One region of the Aminobacter sp. NyZ550 genome, then DNA from elsewhere that is predicted to be linked to it. Evidence: riboswitches for the same ligand, from Rfam matches in the RefSeq annotation. Region 1 holds a riboswitch; each other region holds the start of a gene.
The links. Region 1 has a riboswitch for cobalamin ahead of N7E70_RS09110 (ABC transporter substrate-binding protein). Riboswitches for the same ligand answer to the same signal wherever they lie in the genome.
Positions count from the first base shown of each region.

Region 2: linked by a shared signal. The riboswitch ahead of bluB (5,6-dimethylbenzimidazole synthase) and the one ahead of N7E70_RS09110 (ABC transporter substrate-binding protein) in region 1 are both predicted to bind cobalamin.
Region 3: linked by a shared signal. The riboswitch ahead of N7E70_RS29260 (TonB-dependent receptor domain-containing protein) and the one ahead of N7E70_RS09110 (ABC transporter substrate-binding protein) in region 1 are both predicted to bind cobalamin.
Region 4: linked by a shared signal. The riboswitch ahead of N7E70_RS11105 (ABC transporter ATP-binding protein) and the one ahead of N7E70_RS09110 (ABC transporter substrate-binding protein) in region 1 are both predicted to bind cobalamin.

Region 1 is NZ_CP114190.1:1,824,069-1,828,914, reverse strand. It holds one part of gene N7E70_RS09115 (IS630 family transposase) at 1-126, opposite strand, end outside; gene N7E70_RS09110 (ABC transporter substrate-binding protein) at 270-1,319, opposite strand; cobalamin riboswitch at 1,588-1,777, opposite strand; gene N7E70_RS09105 (nucleotidyltransferase family protein) at 1,898-3,379, opposite strand; gene N7E70_RS09100 (glycosyltransferase family 2 protein) at 3,379-4,053, opposite strand; gene N7E70_RS09095 (glycosyltransferase family 2 protein) at 4,050-4,811, opposite strand; gene N7E70_RS09090 (serine kinase) at 4,808-4,846, opposite strand, start outside.
Region 2 is NZ_CP114190.1:2,007,434-2,012,279, reverse strand. It holds gene N7E70_RS09935 (outer membrane beta-barrel protein) at 1-838, shown strand, start outside; gene bluB (5,6-dimethylbenzimidazole synthase) at 835-1,590, opposite strand; cobalamin riboswitch at 1,617-1,799, opposite strand; gene galU (UTP--glucose-1-phosphate uridylyltransferase GalU) at 1,863-2,750, opposite strand; gene N7E70_RS09920 (lytic murein transglycosylase) at 2,998-4,215, shown strand; gene N7E70_RS09915 (SGNH/GDSL hydrolase family protein) at 4,231-4,846, shown strand, end outside.
Region 3 is NZ_CP114191.1:427,883-432,728, reverse strand. It holds gene N7E70_RS29270 (AMP-binding protein) at 1-56, opposite strand, end outside; gene N7E70_RS29265 (alpha/beta hydrolase) at 366-1,193, shown strand; cobalamin riboswitch at 1,475-1,676, shown strand; gene N7E70_RS29260 (TonB-dependent receptor domain-containing protein) at 1,856-3,715, shown strand; gene N7E70_RS29255 (ABC transporter substrate-binding protein) at 3,727-4,587, shown strand; gene N7E70_RS29250 (FecCD family ABC transporter permease) at 4,584-4,846, shown strand, end outside.
Region 4 is NZ_CP114190.1:2,253,054-2,257,899, reverse strand. It holds gene N7E70_RS11120 (membrane-bound PQQ-dependent dehydrogenase, glucose/quinate/shikimate family) at 1-784, shown strand, start outside; gene N7E70_RS11115 (hypothetical protein) at 886-1,056, shown strand; gene N7E70_RS11110 (MFS transporter) at 1,190-2,356, shown strand; cobalamin riboswitch at 2,409-2,618, shown strand; gene N7E70_RS11105 (ABC transporter ATP-binding protein) at 2,727-3,542, shown strand; gene N7E70_RS11100 (ABC transporter substrate-binding protein) at 3,559-4,503, shown strand; gene N7E70_RS11095 (FecCD family ABC transporter permease) at 4,558-4,846, shown strand, end outside.

The sequences.
Region 1 (4,846 bases):
CGCAATCCAGCGGATCGCACTCGATACGCCCACCCCGAACCGCGCCGCCGCCTTGCGCGCCGACATGCCTTCGTCTGAAGCCTTCAAGACCCGCAACCGAAGATCTCCGCTCAGTGCCTTCCCCATACTCCACCTCCATCGAGATAGATGTTGAATCAGCACCGAACGCGCCCGTCACTTCACAATCGATTCATCGATTGCGGGACGTGCTCTAGGCTCCGGATTGAGAGGGTACGCCGCCGCCTGCCGGGCGGCGGCGTGCTGGTCGATCAGTTGGAGGCTGTGCCCTGGTAGGTCATGCCGCCCTGGAACGGCAGCCCCTGGTAGATCTCGATCCATTCCTTCATCGCAGCCTCGGGATCGACGTCGGTGAAGAGGTCGGGATAGAGCCACTTGGCGACCTGCAGCGCGCCGGTGACCTTGGACGAGCCGCCGGCGAGGTAGTAGTTGATCAGGCGGACATCGCCCGCCTGCCCTGCCGGCGTGCCTGATATTTCCTCGCGCGCGACGATCGCCCTCCAGCTCTCGGCGAATTTTGCCTCCGGGATGGTCTGGTAGGAGCCGGGCTGCAGCTTGATCACCAGGTCGGGCTTGCGCGCGATGATCTCCTCGGGATCGACGGTGAAGCTGTTTTCGTTGCCGCGCGACGACGGCTCCTTCTTGATGTCGATGTCGCCGAAGACATTGGTGCCGCCGCCGGCCTCGATCATGTCGTGCCAGCCTGAGCCGGGCGTGACGGTCACGAGATCACGGACCTCTTCAAGATAAACCTTCTTGCGCTCGACGCCCTTCAGACGCTCGGCCAGCAGGTCCATGTACCTGGTGTAGTAGGCGTTCAGCGCATCGGCCTTTTCCTTCTCGTCGAACAGCTTGCCGAACAATGTCACGTTTTCGACATGCTGCAGCGTGTCCCAGGCGGTGACGACCAGCACCGGAATGTCGAAGGCTTCGAGCTGCTTGGCTGCCTCCTCATAGACGCCGTTGCGAGGGATGATGACCAGGTCCGGCTTGAGCGCAACGATCGCCTCGTAATTGGGCTGCGTCTGGCCTTGGCCGACAATGTCGGCTTCCTTGAACTGCGGCCAGTAGGTCGGATCCCGCATCGTGCTGGCATCGACGCCAACGACCTTGTCGATGGCGCCAATGGCGCGGGCGAACTCGACCGCGTAGCGGTTGAAGATCACCGCCCGCTTGATCGGCAGTTCCAGCTCGACCTTTCGGCCGGCATCGTCGGTGAAGCTTTCCGCGGCCGCCGGCGCAAGGCCAATGGCGGATGCCGCGGCGAGCCCGAGCCAAAGGATCCAATGTCTGATGTTCATGATCTCTCCTTGCTTGAAAGGGGTGCGCAACGCCTGGCGTTGCCATGCCCGGAAGGCGTCCGGGACAATAGGTCGAGGCGCGATGCCACGGCAGCAGGCAACGAATGCGTCTGCCCAAACTTTCGATATTCTGGGGAAACCGTTCTTCCCGACATCGCCGCGCCAACCTCTGCCTGCCCTGGCGTGGATGCGGAAATGCAGACCTGGCGAAAGCCGCAAACGGGCTTCCGAACCGGAACCGGCATTCCTGTGGCACACCCCGACCACGGAATCTCACTCTGTCAGGCAGGTCTCCTGGCTCGCGGGTCGTAGCCTTGTCGCCCGTCTTCCCGGCACGAATGCCAGTGACACAGGGGCAATAGGCTCACCGCTTACAGTTGCGGGACAGCTCCGGTTTCGCACCGGATTCCCTCTTAGCTTCCACCTCGCGGCGGAAGACCATGACGGCGCCAACCTATCGACGGCCAAGGTAAAGTCAAGTTGCCATCCGGGACTATACAGGGCGGCATTTGCCTGAGCCGCGACGATGCTGAGACCAGGTTGCGCGGAACTGCAGGCAGCGCAAACTGTTCTCCGGCTCAGCGAGCCGGCGAAACGGTCACCGAGACGATCTGGAACGGCACCGCACCATAGGTGGCGACCGTCTGCTCATGCTCCCACGCGCGGAACTGTCGCGACGGCCGCGCCGACAGCACCAACGCGCCATCCGCCTGGTCCGGCCGGATGGTACCGCGAAACCGCAAGGTCAGCCGGCCGCCTGATTTACCCAGCTTGCGATAGCGCAGCCGCGCGAAATGGCATTCGCCGCCATTCAGCTCCATCTCGATGCGACGGCGCACCGGCGGCACGTCCAGCCGCACGACGATGTCGATCTCGGCAGGCGCACCGCCAACTGCCGCCGGCGGCAACGGCACCTGCTGCGCCAGTGCCGGGGTGACCTGCCCCGCACCATCGCCCGCCTGTGTGCGCCGACCGTGCCAGACGACGCCGGGCAGCTCGCGCTCACGGACAGCGCGTTTCTTGCGCATGCGCAACTGCTTGGCGACACCGCGTGACAGCCAGGTCAGACCCTTGAAGTCGGTCCGCGGCTTGGCCTGCAGCAAGGCAGCGATACGGGCGGCGCCGGCGCGATCGGCCATGTCGACCACCTGCTCCAGCACATCGTCGGGAACCGGCACCGACATCTCTGCTTTCAGATAGCTCAGCGCCACCGCCGTCGGCACGGCAAGGTGCCTGCGGGCGACGACGTCGCAAAGCACGGCCCAGTCGACGCCGCCGGCGCGGATCGCCGAGGCCGTGTCGACCAGCCAGTCGCTGTGGGTATGAGCGTCGAGGCCGCCATGGCCGATCGCCAGCGTCACCCGGTCGGCGGTCGAAGGGACCAGCACGTCGAGACTGGTGAAGGAGGCCGGCGTGGCGCGCTGCCAAACCGCAGCGTCGTCCGCCTCATCTGCCTGCGACCAGTCATAAGCGACCTGGTGCAGATCGATGTCGCCATAGCTGCCCTTGAAGAAATTCATCGACCGCACCGCAGCTAACCGCGGCTTGAGATATTGGGGACTGACCCCTGTCGACACCTGCCAGTCGCCATGACGCAGCATGTCGAAGGCGGCCACCATGTGCTCGGGGTGCACAAGGATGTCGATGTCGTGCGCCACCCGACCGCGCTGTGCCGCCGGCTCCACCGCGATGCGGCTCGCGCCCTTGAGCAGCATGATCGGCACGCCGGCCGCGACGATGGCCCTCAGTGCGGGCTCGGCCTCGCGCATGGCAAGCCGCGACTTGGTCCACAGCATCTTCTGCAGGCCAGCGAGACGCGGATAGGCGGGATGCATCGCCAGCGCCTTGCCGAACCGGTCGGCGATCGCGGCAAGCAGCCTGTGCTCGCGGAACTCGACGGCATCGATGTCGTTGGCATCGAGCCACCGCAAGGCCTGCGTCTGCGCGACCGCATGGTCCGGCAACAGCACCGCCTTGAGCAACTGGTCGAGACCGTTTGTCGGCCATGCCCAGCCATAGTCGGGGAAGCGCCGGCCGATGCGGCGTGACGTGGATGCCATCAGCCCTGTCCGGCGTTCTTGAGCTTGCGCCGCAGCATGGCCATTCTTGCGACCTCGAGATAGCCGCGGTCGCGCTCGGGATCGCGGCCGTAGGACATGCTTCCCGGCAGGATCCGGCGCAGGGCCAGGACCTCATCGATCATGCCGAGCTGGTGGCCGTCTTCGCGGGCCCGGCCAAGCCAGTCGACCATTTCACCGCGGTTGCCTGGCGGGTCGATCACCGGGCCGACGGAAAGCGCCACCTGGCTACGGACCAACATCGTCGTGCGCGACCAGCCGGGCGTCACCTTGCCGGTGCCATCGTCTGGTTCGCCATGCCGAAAGGTTCGCCACTGCGTGAACACGGCAGCCAGCTGCGGCGCCTCTTCCAGCCTGCGAAACTGACGCTCGATCTTGTCGCCAAGCCACAGATCGTCGGCGTCGACAGTTGCAATGAAGGGCGCCCTGGCCAGCGCGAAGCCGCGCGTCGTGGCACTGCCCGGTCCGGAGTTGTCCTGCCTGACATATCGGACCGGAACGCCCGATTGCCGCGTCACCGCCTCGGTCTCGTCGGTCGAGCCGTCATCGACGACGATGATCTCGGCAGGCGGCACTGTCTGCGCGGCAACCGAGCGCAGCGTCTCGGCGATCGTGCGGGCCGCGTTCCAGGCGGGAATGACGACGCTGTAGCTCATGGCCGCAGCGGCGCCCCATCGCCCGACGGATGCGCCACCTGGATGAAACCTCTGAGGTCGCCGAGCGTCGGGTCGGCCTTGCGGCGGCGCATCGATTTCTGCATCGCCTTGAGGAACTCCCGCCGCGACTCGGCGACGTTCCGGGTCAGATTGTGTTCATGGCGGCGGTAGTAGAGCGCGATCGTGTCGGGAAAGACAAATCGCGCCCTCTGCTCGAAGATGCGAAACAGGAAGTCGGTGTCCTCTGCCTGCGCCAGCTCCTCGTCGAAATCGCCGATCCGCGCGATCAGGCTGCGCCGATAGATGCCGGCCGACAGATGCACGCCGCGAAAGATGCGGTCGTCGCATCCTGCAACCGGCTCGAGCGTCTCGTCGTCGATCTGGTCGACCATGCGCATGTAGGAATAGGTGAGTTCGAGCGCCGGATCGGTCTTGAAATAGGCAAGGTCGGCGGCAAAGCGCCCGGCGGGTGAGATGTCGTCGGAATCGATGAAGGAGACGAACTCGGTGTCGTCAGAGAGCCGGCGCAGGCCGGCATTGCGCGCCTTGGTCACGCCTGAATTGGCTTGTGAGAACAGGCGGATCGGCGCGCCGTCGGCGATGAATGACCGCACAGCCGCCACGGTACCGTCGACCGAGCCGTCGTCGATGACGATGATGTCGAGCTGCGCGGCGTCGCTCTGTCGCAAAACCGAGCGCAGCGCCGAGCCGATGTAGCTCTCGCGGTTGTAGACGGGCAGCACGATGCCCAGCTTCATGAATTGCCCCTGTCCAGAAACGCGGCGATCGTATC
Region 2 (4,846 bases), 180 kb from region 1:
GCTCGGCTACAGCATGCGCCCGGAATCGACGTCGTCGCCCGTGGTCATCTCCGGCACCGCCGAGCGGCCGACCCTGCACACGCTGAACGGCGCGCTGGGTGTCGAAAAGGCCGTCGGCAAGTTCCGCTTCGGAGTGACCGGCGAAGCTGTCGACGAAAGCTACAGCGACGCCGAACTGACCGACGGCACCACGCTCTCACAGAAGGACCGCGACTCCAGACTCTATACCGGCAAGGTCCGCGTCGGCTACGAGGTCTCACCGGCGTTGACGCCCTTTGGCGAGGTCGAATTCGGCCGCCGGGTCTATGACCTGCGCTTCGACACCGCCGGTTTCGAGCGCTCGTCCAAGCGTACCGGCGCCCGCGCCGGCGTCGAGATCGACATGGGCGAAAAATTCGGCGGCGAGATTTCGGCCGGCTGGATTTCGGAGGATTTCGACGACGACCGGCTGAAGACGGTTTCCGCCGCGACGATTGCCGCTGATCTCAGATGGTCGCCGATGCGCGGCACGATCGTCGGCCTGACCGGCGAAACCCTGGTCGAAGGTTCGACCACTGCCGGCGACAGCGGTTCGGTGCTCTACAACGGCCGCCTCAGCGTCGAACGGCAGATCCGTTCCAACCTGACTGCATTCCTCGCCGGCGGCGTCGGCTACCGCGACTATGCCAGCTCGAACGACCACGAGCTGAGGCTCAGCGCCGAAGCGGGCCTGACCTGGTGGCTCAACCGCTACGCCGGCCTGACCGGCAAGCTGCGCCATGAGACCTTCGACAGCACCTTGCCGTTCCGCGACGCCAAGACCAACAGCGTCTTCGTCGGGTTGAAAATCCAGCGCTAACCTGCTTGGGGCAAACCGCCGATCGCGGCGGCTGCGGCCCTCAAGGCCGTCTCCCCCTGCCCCGCATAGACCTCGCTCATGATCAGCTCGGCAAGCGGCAGACGGCATCCCCAGCCATGGCGCTCGAGATCGGGCTTGTCGGCGAATTCGCTGACGTGGCCGACGCAGAGATAGGCCACCGGCACGACGTGATCGGGAATGCCTAGCAACTGCTTCAGCGCCTCGCGATCGAGGATGCTGACCCAGCCGACGCCTATGCCCTCGGCACGCGCGGCGAGCCAGAAATTCTGAACTGCGCAGACGGTGCTGAAGAGGTCCATCTCGGGATTGTGCCATCGCCCGAGCGGAGAGTTTGCCGAACGGCTGCGGTCGCAGGTGATGACCAGGTTGAGCGGGCTTTCGCAGATGCCTTCGAGCTTGAGCTTGCGGTACAGCTGCCGCCGCTCCTCGGCGATCTCAGGCAGTTCCTGCTGCCGCGCCGCAAAGAACAGGTCGCGGACCCGCTCGCGTCGTTCGCGATCTCTGATGACGATGAAGTTCCACGGCTGCATGAAGCCGACCGACGGCGCGTGATGGGCAGCCAGCAGCAGCCGCGCCAGCACATCGTCGTCGATCGGATCAGGCAGAAAATGGCTGCGAACGTCGCGGCGCGTGAAGATGGCGCGGTAAACGGCATCCTGTGCGGCGATATCGAAACAGCCTGAAACGGCCTTCAACTGGTCAGCAAGCATCGCATATCCCCTGGCGAGCATGTCGGTTCCCTCCGCCTGACCATGCGGAGGTCGATGTCTGCCGGGCCGGTCTTCTGGCTCGAGTTCAACCCGTCTGCGGCGCCTTCCCGTTGGATGAACAGTGGCCTCTGCCGATACGGTCCCTCTTACAGCGTTGGGCACGCCACGGATTTGCACCGTGTTCCCGATTCTCCCGCATCGCTGCGGGCACCTGGCAGGGTATTTCTAGCGGCAGCAGCGGCCGAAAGCCATCGCACCGTGCGTCCAAGCCTGACGCACAGGCGACATGTGGCTTATTTGCCCAGCTTGATCTCGCCGAGCAGCCCTTCGATGACGCCGGCCATGCTCCTGCTGAGATCGGAGCGCGACAAGGCAAAGGCAACGTTGGCTTCGACGAAACCTTCCGGCGAGCCGCAGTCGAAGGTGCGGCCGCGATAATGATAGCCGTAGAACGACTGCATCTTCTCGAGCTTGAGCATGGCGTCGGTCAGCTGGATCTCGTCGCCGGCGCCACGCTCCTGGCTTGCCAGGATCTTGAAAATCTCCGGCTGCAGAATGTAGCGGCCATTGATGAACAGGTTCGAGGGTGCCGTGCCCTGCTTGGGCTTTTCCACCATGCCCTCGATCTCGAAGCCGGTGTGAACCGACTTGCCCTTGCCGACGATGCCGTATTTGTGCGCCTCGGCCGGGTCGCATTCCTGGACGGCGATGATGTTGTTGCCGGTCTCGGCATAGAGCTCGACCATCTCGCGCATGCAGCTCTTTTCCGACTGCATGATCATGTCGGGCAACAGCAGCGCGAAGGGCTCGTCGCCGACCAGCTCGCGCGCACACCACACTGCGTGGCCAAGGCCGAGCGGTACCTGCTGTCGCGTGAACGAGGTCTGGCCCGGGGCCGGCTGCAACCGCTGCAGGCGCTCCAGTTGCTCGGTCTTGCCGCGCTGGGCCAGCGTATCATAAAGTTCGAACTGGACGTCGAAATGGTCTTCGATGACCGCCTTGTTGCGGCCCGTGACAAAGATGAAATGTTCGATGCCCGCTTCGCGCGCCTCGTCGACCACGTACTGGATCACAGGGCGATCGACCACAGTCAGCATTTCCTTGGGGATAGACTTGGTGGCAGGCAGAAAACGCGTGCCAAGGCCCGCGACCGGAAAAACTGCCTTGCGAACTCTTTTCATTGCGTGGTCGTCCGATAGAGGGATGTATCGGACGCCAACTTTGCCACGCCCGAATTGATGAATACTGAATGCGTTCACATATTCGGCGACAGCGGGCAAGACCATTGATCACGCGATCTTGATTGTCCGAACAGCTAGGTGGACAATCCCTCAACCCGCTTTTCGTTCCCCAACGGGTCTATGGTAAACTGATTGATAACCGGCATCGGCGATGAATCGTGTTTCTGATCTCTCCAAGGAGGAAAGAATGCCCCTTCGCAAGACCGCCAAAGGCCTCCTGAGCGCCGCTGCCCTTTCGCTGGCATTGATGCTTCCGGCCGGCCCGGCGGCCGCCGAAGCCGGTTTCCAGCGCTGGGTGGCGAGCTTCCGCTCCGTCGCCGCAGACAACGGGATTTCCGGTTCGACCTATGACCGCGCCTTTCGTGGCGTGACCTCGGCCGACCCCGAAGTACTTGAAAAGGCCCGCTTTCAGCCCGAATTCACCGCGCCCGTCTGGGACTATTTCGACAATCGCGTCCATGACCAGTCAATTGCTGTCGGTCGCGAGATGGCGCGCAAGTGGAAACCCTGGCTCGACCGCATCGAGGCCAAGTATGGCGTCGACCGCTACATCCTGCTCGCCATCTGGTCGATGGAATCGAACTACGGCGAGATTCTCAAGAACGACAAGGTGATGCGCAATGTCGTGCGGTCGCTGGCGACGCTCGCCTATGGCGACCAGCGCCGGGCGAAGTTCGCCCGCACCCAGCTGATCGCGGCGCTGAAGATCCTGCAGCGCGGCGACATCGACGAAAGTCACCTCGTCGGCTCCTGGGCCGGCGCGATGGGCCACACCCAGTTCATCCCGACCAGCTACCAGGCCTACGCGGTCGATGCCGACGGCAATGGCAAGCGCGACATCTGGAACTCCGTGCCCGACGCGCTCGCCACCGCAGCCAACCTTCTGAAGAAGAACGGCTGGCAGGCCGGCAAGACCTGGGGTTACGAAGTGGTGCTGCCCGCTGGTCAGAAGTTCCCGACGGGATCGCTGACGCTCGACAAATGGGCATCGCTCGGCATCGAACGCGCCAACGGCAAGGCCTTCAAGCGCGGCTCCGACGTCGCCACCCTCAAGGTGCCGGACGGCCGCGGCGGACCGGCCTTCCTGATGACCAAGAACTTCTCGGTCATCAAGCGCTACAACAACGCCGACAAATACGCGCTCGCCGTCGGCCTTCTTGCCGACGAGATCGCCGGCTATGGTGGCCTGGTGCAGGACTGGAAGCGGCCGTTCACCAAGCTCAGCTTCGAGGAAAAGCAGGAGTTGCAGAAGCGCCTGTCGGCGCATGGCTATTACGACGGCAAGAGCGACGGCAAGATCGGCGAGGGTTCGCGCTCGGCAATCAAGGCATTCCAGGCACAGCTGGGCTTGACGCCGGACGGTCATCCGAGCATGGAAGTGCTGAAGTTCCTGCGGCGTAACTAGCAACCGGAGGCTGTATTGGCATTGACGCGTCGTCCGCGGTTTTCGCTGTTGCGCCTGACGACGCCACTGGTCGCGGTGGCGGTCGCCTTGACCGCCATTTCGTCGACAATGCCGACGCCGGCCGTGGCGCAGGAAGGCATTCTGCGCAAATGGTCCCTGCGCGACCTGTTCATGCCGCGCCGCGAACCGCGCGTCGATCCCTTCATCATTGACGAGCCGCAGCCGCGCAAAAAGATCCGCAAGACGCCACGCAAGCCAAAGGCAACCGCCGGCAATATCGGCAGGGCTGCCGATCCGGCCGTTCCGGTGGTCGAAAAGCTGGCTGACGCGCGTGTCGTGTTGGTCATCGGCGACTTCCTCGGCGGCGGCATTGCCGAGGGGCTGGGCACGGTCTTTGCCGAGAATGCCAAGATCAGGGTCATCGACAAGACCAACGGCTCGTCGGGCCTCGTCCGCGAGGACTATTACAACTGGCCCGAGAAAGCCAAGGCGCTGATCGAGCAGGAAAAGCCTGCCGCTGTCATCATCATGATGGGCTCTAACGACCGCCAGCAGATGCGGGTCGCCGACACCCGCGAGCCACCGATGAGCGCCGCCTGGACCAAGGAGTACACGGCGCGCGCGGACAAGC
Region 3 (4,846 bases), on a different replicon from region 1:
TGGGGTGGCAGGTTATCGCGCGTGAAGGTGTCGATATGCGCTGACGGTCCAAGCATTCTGCGGCTGTCCCCTACCTGCTCATCGGCATGACGGAAGCGCCATGCGTGCGTTGGAATGCGTTACTTCGGGGGAAGGTGCTGCGCCGCAACGGGTAGCCGTTCGGCACAGGCCGCGGCTATGCACGATCGACATGCGATCGGCGTCTGGCACAGCGAGACCTCCCACGTTCTCGACTGATGGCTGAGAATTGCACCGGACCAAAATTATTTCAAGCATAAAGTTTCTGCCGCTGGCCCATTGACGCAATCCGGCACGCTGGCCATTGCTATGCGCCTGGATTGCTGCCGCCTTGGAGGGATGCCCGTATGCTCGAACGCCATATCGCCGATTGGGACAACGCCTACACCAATGGCGCCAACATCGCCGGTGGCGATCGTTGGCCTGCTGCATGGGTGGAACCGGCACAGACGTTTCGCGACGCCCTGTCGGCAGATGAGAGAGCGCAGTTCGACATCGCCTATGGTGACAGGCCGCGCAACCTGCTTGACCTGTTCCTGCCTGAAGGCACGCCGAAGGGGCTCGTCGTCTTCGTCCATGGCGGTTACTGGATGGCGCTCGACAAGAGCTACTGGTCGCATCTCGCCAAGGGTTCCATCGACAGCGGCTACGCGGTGGCGATGCCGTCCTACAGCTTGTGCCCGGAAGTCAGGATCGGCGATATCGTGCGCGAGGTCGGTGCGGCGATCGGCAAGGCAGCCGCGTTGGTCGAAGGCTCGATCATGCTGACCGGTCATTCCGCCGGCGGACACCTCGTGTCGCGCATGGTCGCGGCTGCTTCGCCGCTTGCGCCCGATGTGCAGTCTCGTATCCGTCATGTCGTTTCGCTCTCGGGAGTTCATGATCTCAGGCCGCTGATCAACACCGGCATGAACAAGACGCTCCACATCGACGAGACCGAGGCGCTGGCTGAAAGCCCGGCGCTGCTGCGGCCGGTGGACAACGTCCGCATCACCTGCTGGGTCGGCGGTGGCGAGCGCGCCGAGTTCCTGCGCCAGAACGCATTGCTTTCCAATATCTGGACCGGGCTTGGCGCCACCACCGCTACAGTGGTCGAGCCCGACCGGCATCACTTCAGCGTCATCGACGGGCTTGCCGACAAGGATCATGCGCTGACAAGGACCTTGCTCGGCTGAACATGCGCGGATGATACCGACGCGGCCGAAGATGATGTCGATGGCCGTAGCGCGCACATCGTCGGTTCAGTTTCCGCGACCCCGTTGGCAATGTGCAGGTGGCCTCTGTCCACCAGGGGCAGTGCCGTCCAATTGGCGGTCCCATGCAGGGCTTGCCGCGTCCGGGGCGATTGCACAAGTTGCCCTGTTTGTCCGTGTCCAATGATCCTATCTAGTTGAAAATCAATATATTTTATGGACGGTCGCATGATTGCGATTGACAAGCCTCGGCATCCCTGAGTAGCGTCCGCCTCGGAATCGGTTCCGCCGAGAGGCGGATGAAAAGGGAACACGGTGAGGCCGAAGGCCAAATCCGCGACTGCCCCCGCAACTGTAACCGTTGAGCCTCTTCCATCATGCCACTGAACGCATTCGCGCGTTCGGGAAGGCGGAAAAAGGCTGTGACACGGAAGTCAGGAGACCTGCCCGTTCCAGTCACCCATGCTTGTCCACGGGGTGTGGTCAGGCGCGGTCGCTCGTGGCGGTGACATCGAAAGTGTTGCCGCATGCGGAAGGCCGTCGGGTCAATCTTGTCCCAAAGTCTGCCTGCCGACCTGTCTTGCCTGCGGTTTGGAAACCGGGTGCGATCCTTGTCGCGCCCCCCAAACCATTTGAGGGCAGAAATGCAGAGACTTATCCTGGGCATCGGCGCGATCATGCTGGCCATCCCGACACCATCCAGCGCGCAGCAGGCGCCCGCTGCAGGCGGCGTGACCGTGCTGCCGCGCCTGGTCGTTACGCCGCTGCGCCGCGAAACCGCGCTTGTTCGCCCGACGTCGTCGGTCACAGTGATCGACGAGGAAGAATTGCGAAAGTCCGCGGCAGCTGACCTGCCGTCGTTGCTGAAGCACTATGCCGGCGTTTCGATCATCGGCTATGGCGGCCAGGGGGCCTCGTCCAATGTCTATCTGCGCGGCATGTCGGCCGGCCAGACGCTGGTGCTGGTCAATGGCGTCCGCAGTTCGTCGGCGACCAGCGGTACGAGCTCGATCTTCAACATTCCGCTGTCGTCGATCGAGCGTATCGAGATCGCCAAGGGACCGCACTCAGCGCAGTATGGCGCCGATGCCATCGGCGGTGTCGTCAACATCATCACCAAACAGGGCGGCCAGTGTGCCGACGGCCGTAACACCTGCGGCAGCATCACCTCGGGCGTCACGCATCCCTGGGGTGGCTATCTCTCAGGCGATCTGCGCGGACGCACCGAGGACGGCATCGATTACTCCGTCGGTGGCTCCATCCTAGGCACGCGCGGCTACGACTTCACCACGCCGCTGGCCTGGGGACATGAGCCTGACGACGATGGCTTACTGCAAGGCTCGCTCAACGTCGCAGTCGCCAAGGAATATGGCTGGGGCCGGCTATATGCCGATGGCCTGTTTGCCCGGGGCCGCAGCCAGTACGATGCCTCCCCGCCTTCCGCCAATGAAGTTGACACCGACACCTTCGCCGGCAGGATCGGCGCACGGGTGAAGCATTCCGACAGCTGGAGCTCGACCGTCGAACTTTCCGGCAACCTCGACTATTCGAACAATGTCCGTGACGGCGTCGTGGGCAGCAGCGAATTCGACACCAGGCGCTACGGCATCTTCGCGTCGACGGAAAAGTCCTTTGAAACAGGTGAAGTCAGGCATGTCCTGGTCGGCGGTGCCGAGGCCTATCGCGAGGAGGTGGCTTCGACTGTCGATTTCGGTGTCGGCTCGCGCGACCTCGCGGCGGTGTTCGGCCAGTACTCGCTCGACTATGGCGCGCTGACGATCGACAGCGGTCTGCGCTACGATCACAATGAACAGTTCGGAGGCGCCACCACCTACAACATCGATGCCAGCTACGAGCTCGTTCCCGAGCTTGTGGCGCGCGCCTCGTACGGCACCGGCTTCCGGGCGCCGACCTTCAGCGACCTCTATTACCCCAACTACTCCAATCCCAACCTGAAGCCGGAGAAGTCGCGGTCCTATGAGATCGGCATCAACTGGCGTCCAAGCGAGGGGACCGAGCTTGACGTCGCCTTCTACCAGACCTGGCTGACCGACGCGATCGCCTCCAACCCGCCGACCTACCTGCCGTTCAATGTCGCGCGCGCCAAGGTGACCGGTATCGAGGCCAGCCTGTCGCATGCGTTCGACGAGCGCTGGAGTGGCAAGGTTTCGATCGACTACCGCTCGCCGAAGAATGAGGACAACGGCCGCTACATTCCCTATCGCGATCGCTTCAAGGCGGCCGCCGAGGTGAGCTTTGCCGCGACCGACAGCCTCGACCTCACCGCCAAGCTGCTCTACGGCGCGGCGCGCTACGCCAATGCCGCCAACACCGTCAAGCTGCCGGACTATGTGACGGTGGATTTCGCCGCCAACTACACGGTCGACGAGCGGGCGAGCCTGAAGTTTTCGGTCGAGAACCTGTTCGACGAACACTATTCGACCGTCACCAACTATCGCGCGCCGGGCCGAAGCTTCAATCTGAGCTTCACGCGTGTGTTCTGATGCGAGGTAACATGCCCACCAATCGTCTCAGCTGTGCTCGGTTTCGAGCGTGGCTGTCCGCTCTCGCGGGGCTGGCCGCGTTGTCATCAGCGCCGGCAGCCGCCGTGCCGCCGAAGCGCGTCGTGTCGATGAATGTCTGCACCGACCAGCTGGCGATGCTTCTGGCGGCCGAGGGGCAGCTGCATTCAGTGTCTTATCTGGCAAGCGATCCCAACACGTCGGTGCTGGCCGATCGGACCAACGGCTTTGCCGTCAATCATGGCCTTGCCGAGGAAGTGTTTCTGATGCAGCCTGACCTGGTACTCGCCGGAGCCTACACGACACGGACGACGGTTGAGTTGCTGAGGCGCCTCGGCATCCGGGTCGAGGAATTCGCGCCGGACAGCTCCATTGCCGACATCAGGGCCAACATCCTGCGCATGGGAGAGGTCCTGGAGCGGCGCGAAGAAGCGGCAAAACTTGTCGCCGCGCTTGATCGTGGCGTCGCCGAATTGGGCAGGGAAAGCGCCTCGGGCAAGACCGTCGCGACCTACTACGCCAACAGCTACACCTCGGGCACCGGAACGCTCGTCGACGAGATCGTCAAGCTTTCCGGACTGGTCAATATTGCAGACAAGCTCGGGCTCAGCGGCACGGCGCGGTTGCCGCTGGAGATGCTAGTGCTGGCCAAACCAGATTTGGTCGTCGGTGGCGGCGAAGACTATGGCGCCCCGGCACTCGCCCAGGAAAACTTCGTCCACCCGGCCTATCGGGCGGTCTCCGGGCAGGGCAGGGCGGTGGCGGTGCCGTCGCGATACACCATTTGCGGCGCGCCGTTTACACTTGAAGCCGCCCGCCTGCTGCGCGATGCCGCCGAGGGGGACGCCAAGTGAGCGACATCTCCCGTTACAGGCTCGTGCTTGCCGTTCTTGCCATCCTGGCCACCATTCTGTTCCTGCTTTCGCTCACCGTCGGTCCGGCGGGCCTCGGCTTCGGCGACAGCATCGCTGCATTGTTTTCCGACAAGGCCGGCGCCATCGAGCTGATCATGCGTGAGATCCGCCTGCCGCGCGCGCTGCTCGGCCTGATGGTCGGTGCTACACTCGGGCTTTCCGGCGCGGCACTTCAAGGCTATCTGCGCAATCCGCTGGC
Region 4 (4,846 bases), 430 kb from region 1:
CTATTCGGTCGGCATGCCGGCGATCGGTGCGGAGCCGTTCGCCGAGGCCAAGATGTGGGGTGCGACGCCTTACGACCAGCTCTACTGCCGCATCGAGTTCAAGAAGATGCGCTACGAGGGCGAATTCACGCCTCCCGGCCTGACGCGTTCGATCATCTTTCCAGGCTACTATGGCGGCATGAACTGGGGCAGTGCGGCGATCGACGAGGCCCGGGGGTTGCTGATCGTCAACGACATCCGCATGCCGCAGTTCGCCCAGCTGATGCCGCGCGAGGAGACCGACAATTATGGCGGCTCGGCAGCCCATGACGGCCTGTCGCAGCAGAAGGGCACGCCCTATGGCGCGCTGAAGAACGGCTTCATGTCGCCGCTCGGCGTTCCCTGTCACCAGCCGCCTTATGGCACCTTCACCGGCATCGACCTCAAGACCCGCCAGATCGCCTGGCAGGTTCCGGCGGGCACGCTGCAGGATACCGGTCCGCTTGGCATGAAAACCGGCCTGCAGATCCCGATCGGCATGCCGACGCTGGGCGGTCCGATCGCGACGTCAGGCGGCCTCGTCTTCTACGCCGGCACGCAGGACTATTATCTGCGTGCACTCGACGTGGAGACGGGCAATGAGTTGTGGAAGGGCCGGCTGCCTGTCGGCGCCCAGTCTACGCCAATGACCTTCGTCTCGCATGAGAGCGGAACGCAATATGTGGTCATCTCGGCCGGCGGGGCGCGCCAGTCGCCTGACCGCGGCGACTACATCGTCGCCTACAGGCTGCCCAGGCAGAACTGAGTCTGGGCGCATCGACATCGGAAGGGGCGCCTCGGGCGCCCTTTTCATTTCTGGCCGGCAAGGGCGGTACCCGTGCGACGAACGGGTACCCGCCAGTAGCCGTGCTCGCCCAGCGCAGCGTGCCCCCCGGCCTGCGCGTCATCGGCGAAGCCGAGGGCCTGCCGCCGCTGCCCGAGATGGAAATCGGCATATTGCGCAACCCGCAGGCCGCCAATTCGGCAGTCGACCGGCTCTACGAATTTCTCCGACGCGACCTCACCCAGCAATCCTGATCGTCTCAGCTAGCGCCTTGCGCACTTCTCCTATGCGCCAGGTGCATTGCTGCAATGCGGCAACGTCGCTTGTGCCGCGCCGGACATGAGGAAATTGTGCATCTAAATCGTTTCAGCTCCCCTGAGTCCGCCCATGCCCTTGCCGATCCTCGCTCTGGCCGTTGCATCCTTTTGCATCGGCACCACCGAATTCGTGATCATGGGGCTGTTGCCGGAGGTCGCCGCCGACCTCGGCGTGTCGATCCCGGCCGCCGGTCTTCTGGTCACCGGCTACGCGCTCGGCGTCGTCGTCGGCGCCCCGATCATCGCGGTGGGCACAGCGAAACTGCCGCGCAAACCGGTGCTGATCGGGCTCGCCATGATGTTCGTCTTCGGCAACCTGCTCTGCGCCATCGCCCCCACTTACTGGACGCTGATGATCGCCCGCGTCATCACCGCCTTTGGTCACGGCGCCTTCTTCGGCATCGGCTCGGTGGTGGCGGCAAGCCTGGTCCCAACCAACAAGCGCGCCAGCGCAATTGCGTTGATGTTTGCCGGCCTGACATTGGCGAACATCCTCGGCGTTCCCGGCGGCACGGCACTCGGCGAAGCCTATGGCTGGCGCGCCACCTTCTTTGCCGTCGTCGTCATCGGCCTGCTCTCGGTGGCGGCCATAGCCTGGCTGGTCCCTGCGGGCGTCGCCCCTCCCGGCAAGGGCGGGGTATCAGGCGAGGTCAAGGTGCTGGGCAAGCTCCAGGTATGGCTCGCCATGATCATCTCGGCGCTCGCCTCGGGCAGCCTGTTTGCCGTCTTCACCTACATCAAGCCGATCCTGACCGACGTCAGCGGCCTCTCGGTTGAATCGGTCACTTGGGCGCTTTTGCTGTTCGGCGGCGGCATGACCATCGGCAACATCATCGGCGGCAAGCTGGCCGACTGGAAGCTGATGCCCACAGCCATCGGCGCGCTGGTGGTGATGGCGGCGATCCACGTCGCCTTCGCCGAACTCAGCTCTTCGGCGCCAGCGGCTATCCTGCTCGTCTTCATGTGGGGCGTCATCACCTTCGTCATCGTGCCGCCGATGCAGATGCGCGTCGTCGAAACCGCTTCGGAGGCACCGAACCTCGCGGCCACCCTCAACCAGGGCGCCTTCAACGCCGGCAACGCCGCCGGCGCCTGGGCCGGTGGTGCTGCGATTTCGATGGGCGTGAGCTATGCCGACCTGCCCTTCGTCGGCGCGGCCATCGCACTGTCTGCCTTCGGCGTCGCGCTCATTTCCTTCGCGCTCGACCGGCGTGACGCAATTCAGCAGCCGGCATGACGCTTTAGCGCCCGGCATGACGCTTTAGCGATTGTCAGCAACCCGTCGCTGCTGTAGCCACGACAGCGATGGTTCCTGCTATCCGGTTCGGGCAGCAGGTTAAATGGGAACACGGTGAGACGTCCCCGACGCGAAACCGTGGCTGCCCCCGCAACTGTGAGCGGATAGCAATTCGGAAACATGCCACTGGCCGAAAGGCCGGGAAGGCTCCGAGGAGCGATCACCCGCAAGCCAGGAGACCTGCCATCATCCGATTAACTCAACCGGCCGGGGTGTGCCGCGGAGATGATGATGGTTGCGACTGCCTTCTTCGGTACCGGCGCGCTTTCCGGATCGTTCTGCTGCCTCCGCCCGACCGCGGAGACAGGGCATGCTCGATCGCGTCCACGCCGCTAGCCGCCTTGTAGGCACCACCCCGGCACTGCTCGAACTCGATGGCGTCAGCTGGGGCCCTCGTGTTTCGCAGCCGATCCTCGAGCCGATCAGCCTTGCGGTTGCGCCGGGCGAGTTGCTCGCCATCGTCGGCCCCAACGGCGCCGGCAAGTCGAGCCTGCTGCGCTGCCTCTACCGCTACCACAAGCCGACTTCGGGCACTGTCCGCCTCGACGGCACCGACATCTGGAAGATGAAGCCGCGCGACTGCGCCCGCCGTATCGCGACCGTGCTTCAGGAAAGCGCCTCGGACTTCGGCCTGACCGTCGCAGAAATCATCGAGTTGGGCCTGACCCCGCATGTCACGAGTTTCGGCACCAGCGACCGCGACTACGACCAAGTCGAGGCAGCCCTTGCCCTGCTCGGCCTGACCGCACTCGCTGCGCGCGACCTCTGCTCGCTGTCGGGCGGCGAAAAGCAGCGCGTGATGATCGCCCGGGCATTGATGCAGCGACCCGACCTTCTGATCCTCGACGAACCGACCAACCACCTCGACATCCGCCACCAGCTCGAAGTGCTGGAGCTGCTCGGCAATCTCGGCTGCACCGTGATCGTTTCCCTGCACGATTTGGCGCTCGCCTCGGCCCATGCCGACCGCGTGCTTGTCATGGACGGAGGCCGCGCCATTGCCTGCGGCGCGCCCGCCGACATCCTGACGCCCGATCGCATACGTGACAGCTTTTCCGTCGGAGCGACCCTCGACGACCATCCCGTCACCGGTCGTCCACGCTTTTCCTTCCACCTCGAACGCTGAACATCAAGGAGCCTCCATGCGCCTGCCCATCATCGCCGCCGCCCTGCTCGCTACCTGCGCAACAGCTATGGCCAGCGGCTTCCCCGTCACCGTCAAGAGCTGCAACCGCGACGTCACCTTCGAGGCCGCGCCCAAGCGCGCCGTCTCGCACGACGTCAACCTGACCGAGATGATGCTGGCGCTCGGCCTCACCGACCACATGGCCGGCTATTCCGGCATCTCCGGCTGGAAGACGCTGAGCGAGGATTTGCGCAAGGGCGTCGGCGAACTGCCCGAACTCGCCCCACAATACGTCAGCAAGGAAGTGCTGCTCGGCGCCGACACCGACCTGTTCTTCGCCGGCTGGAACTACGGCATGAAGGTCGGCGGCGACGTCACTCCGGATACGCTCGCGCCCTTCAAGATCGCTGTCTACGAGCTGACCGAAAGCTGCATCCACATCATGAAGAAGGACAAGTCGTCGCTTCAGGACATGTATGCCGACCTGCTCAATCTCGGCGCCATTTTTGGTGTGCGCGAGAAGGCGGAGGTCCTGGTGGCAGGCTATGAGAAGGAACTCGCCGACTTCCAGGGCGAGCTGCCCAAGCTCGACAAGCCGGTCAACGTGTTCATCTACGATTCCGGCGAGCAGAAGCCGTTTACCGCCGGACGATACGCCATGCCGACCGCCATTATCGAGGCAGCCGGCGGCAAGAACATCGTCGACGACGTCGAGTCGAGCTGGGTCGAGATCGGCTGGGAGCCGGTCATCGAGCGCAATCCCGACATGGTGGTGATCGTCAACTACGGTGAGGTAACTGCCGAGCAGAAGATCGACTACATGCGCACCAACCCGGCCTTCAAGGACATCGAGGCAGTGAAGAACAACCGCTTCTTCGTGCTCGAATACAACGAGGCGACGCCGGGACCGCGCAACATTGCGGCGATCAAGCGGCTGGCCGCCGCGATGCGGGCCGACTGAGCCGTGTCGCATCGCCACCTCGTCACAGGGCCAAGACACGTCCTGATCCACGCCATGCCGGCCCTGATACCGGGGCTGGCCGTGGTGCTTGTGATAGGCATGATCATTGCCGTCGGCGTCGGCCCGGTGGCGATCCCACTGGAAACGGTGTGGGGCGTCATTGCCAACAAGCTGATACCGGGAAGCGTCGAGGCGGTCTGGTCGAGCGGACGCGAGAATATCGTCTGGGACGTGCGCGCGCCGCGCGTCATCCTGGGCGCCATCGTCGGCGCCTCGCTGGCGCTGGTGGGGGGAGCCCTGCAGTCGGTGACACGCAATCCGCTCGCCGATCCGCATCTGCTCG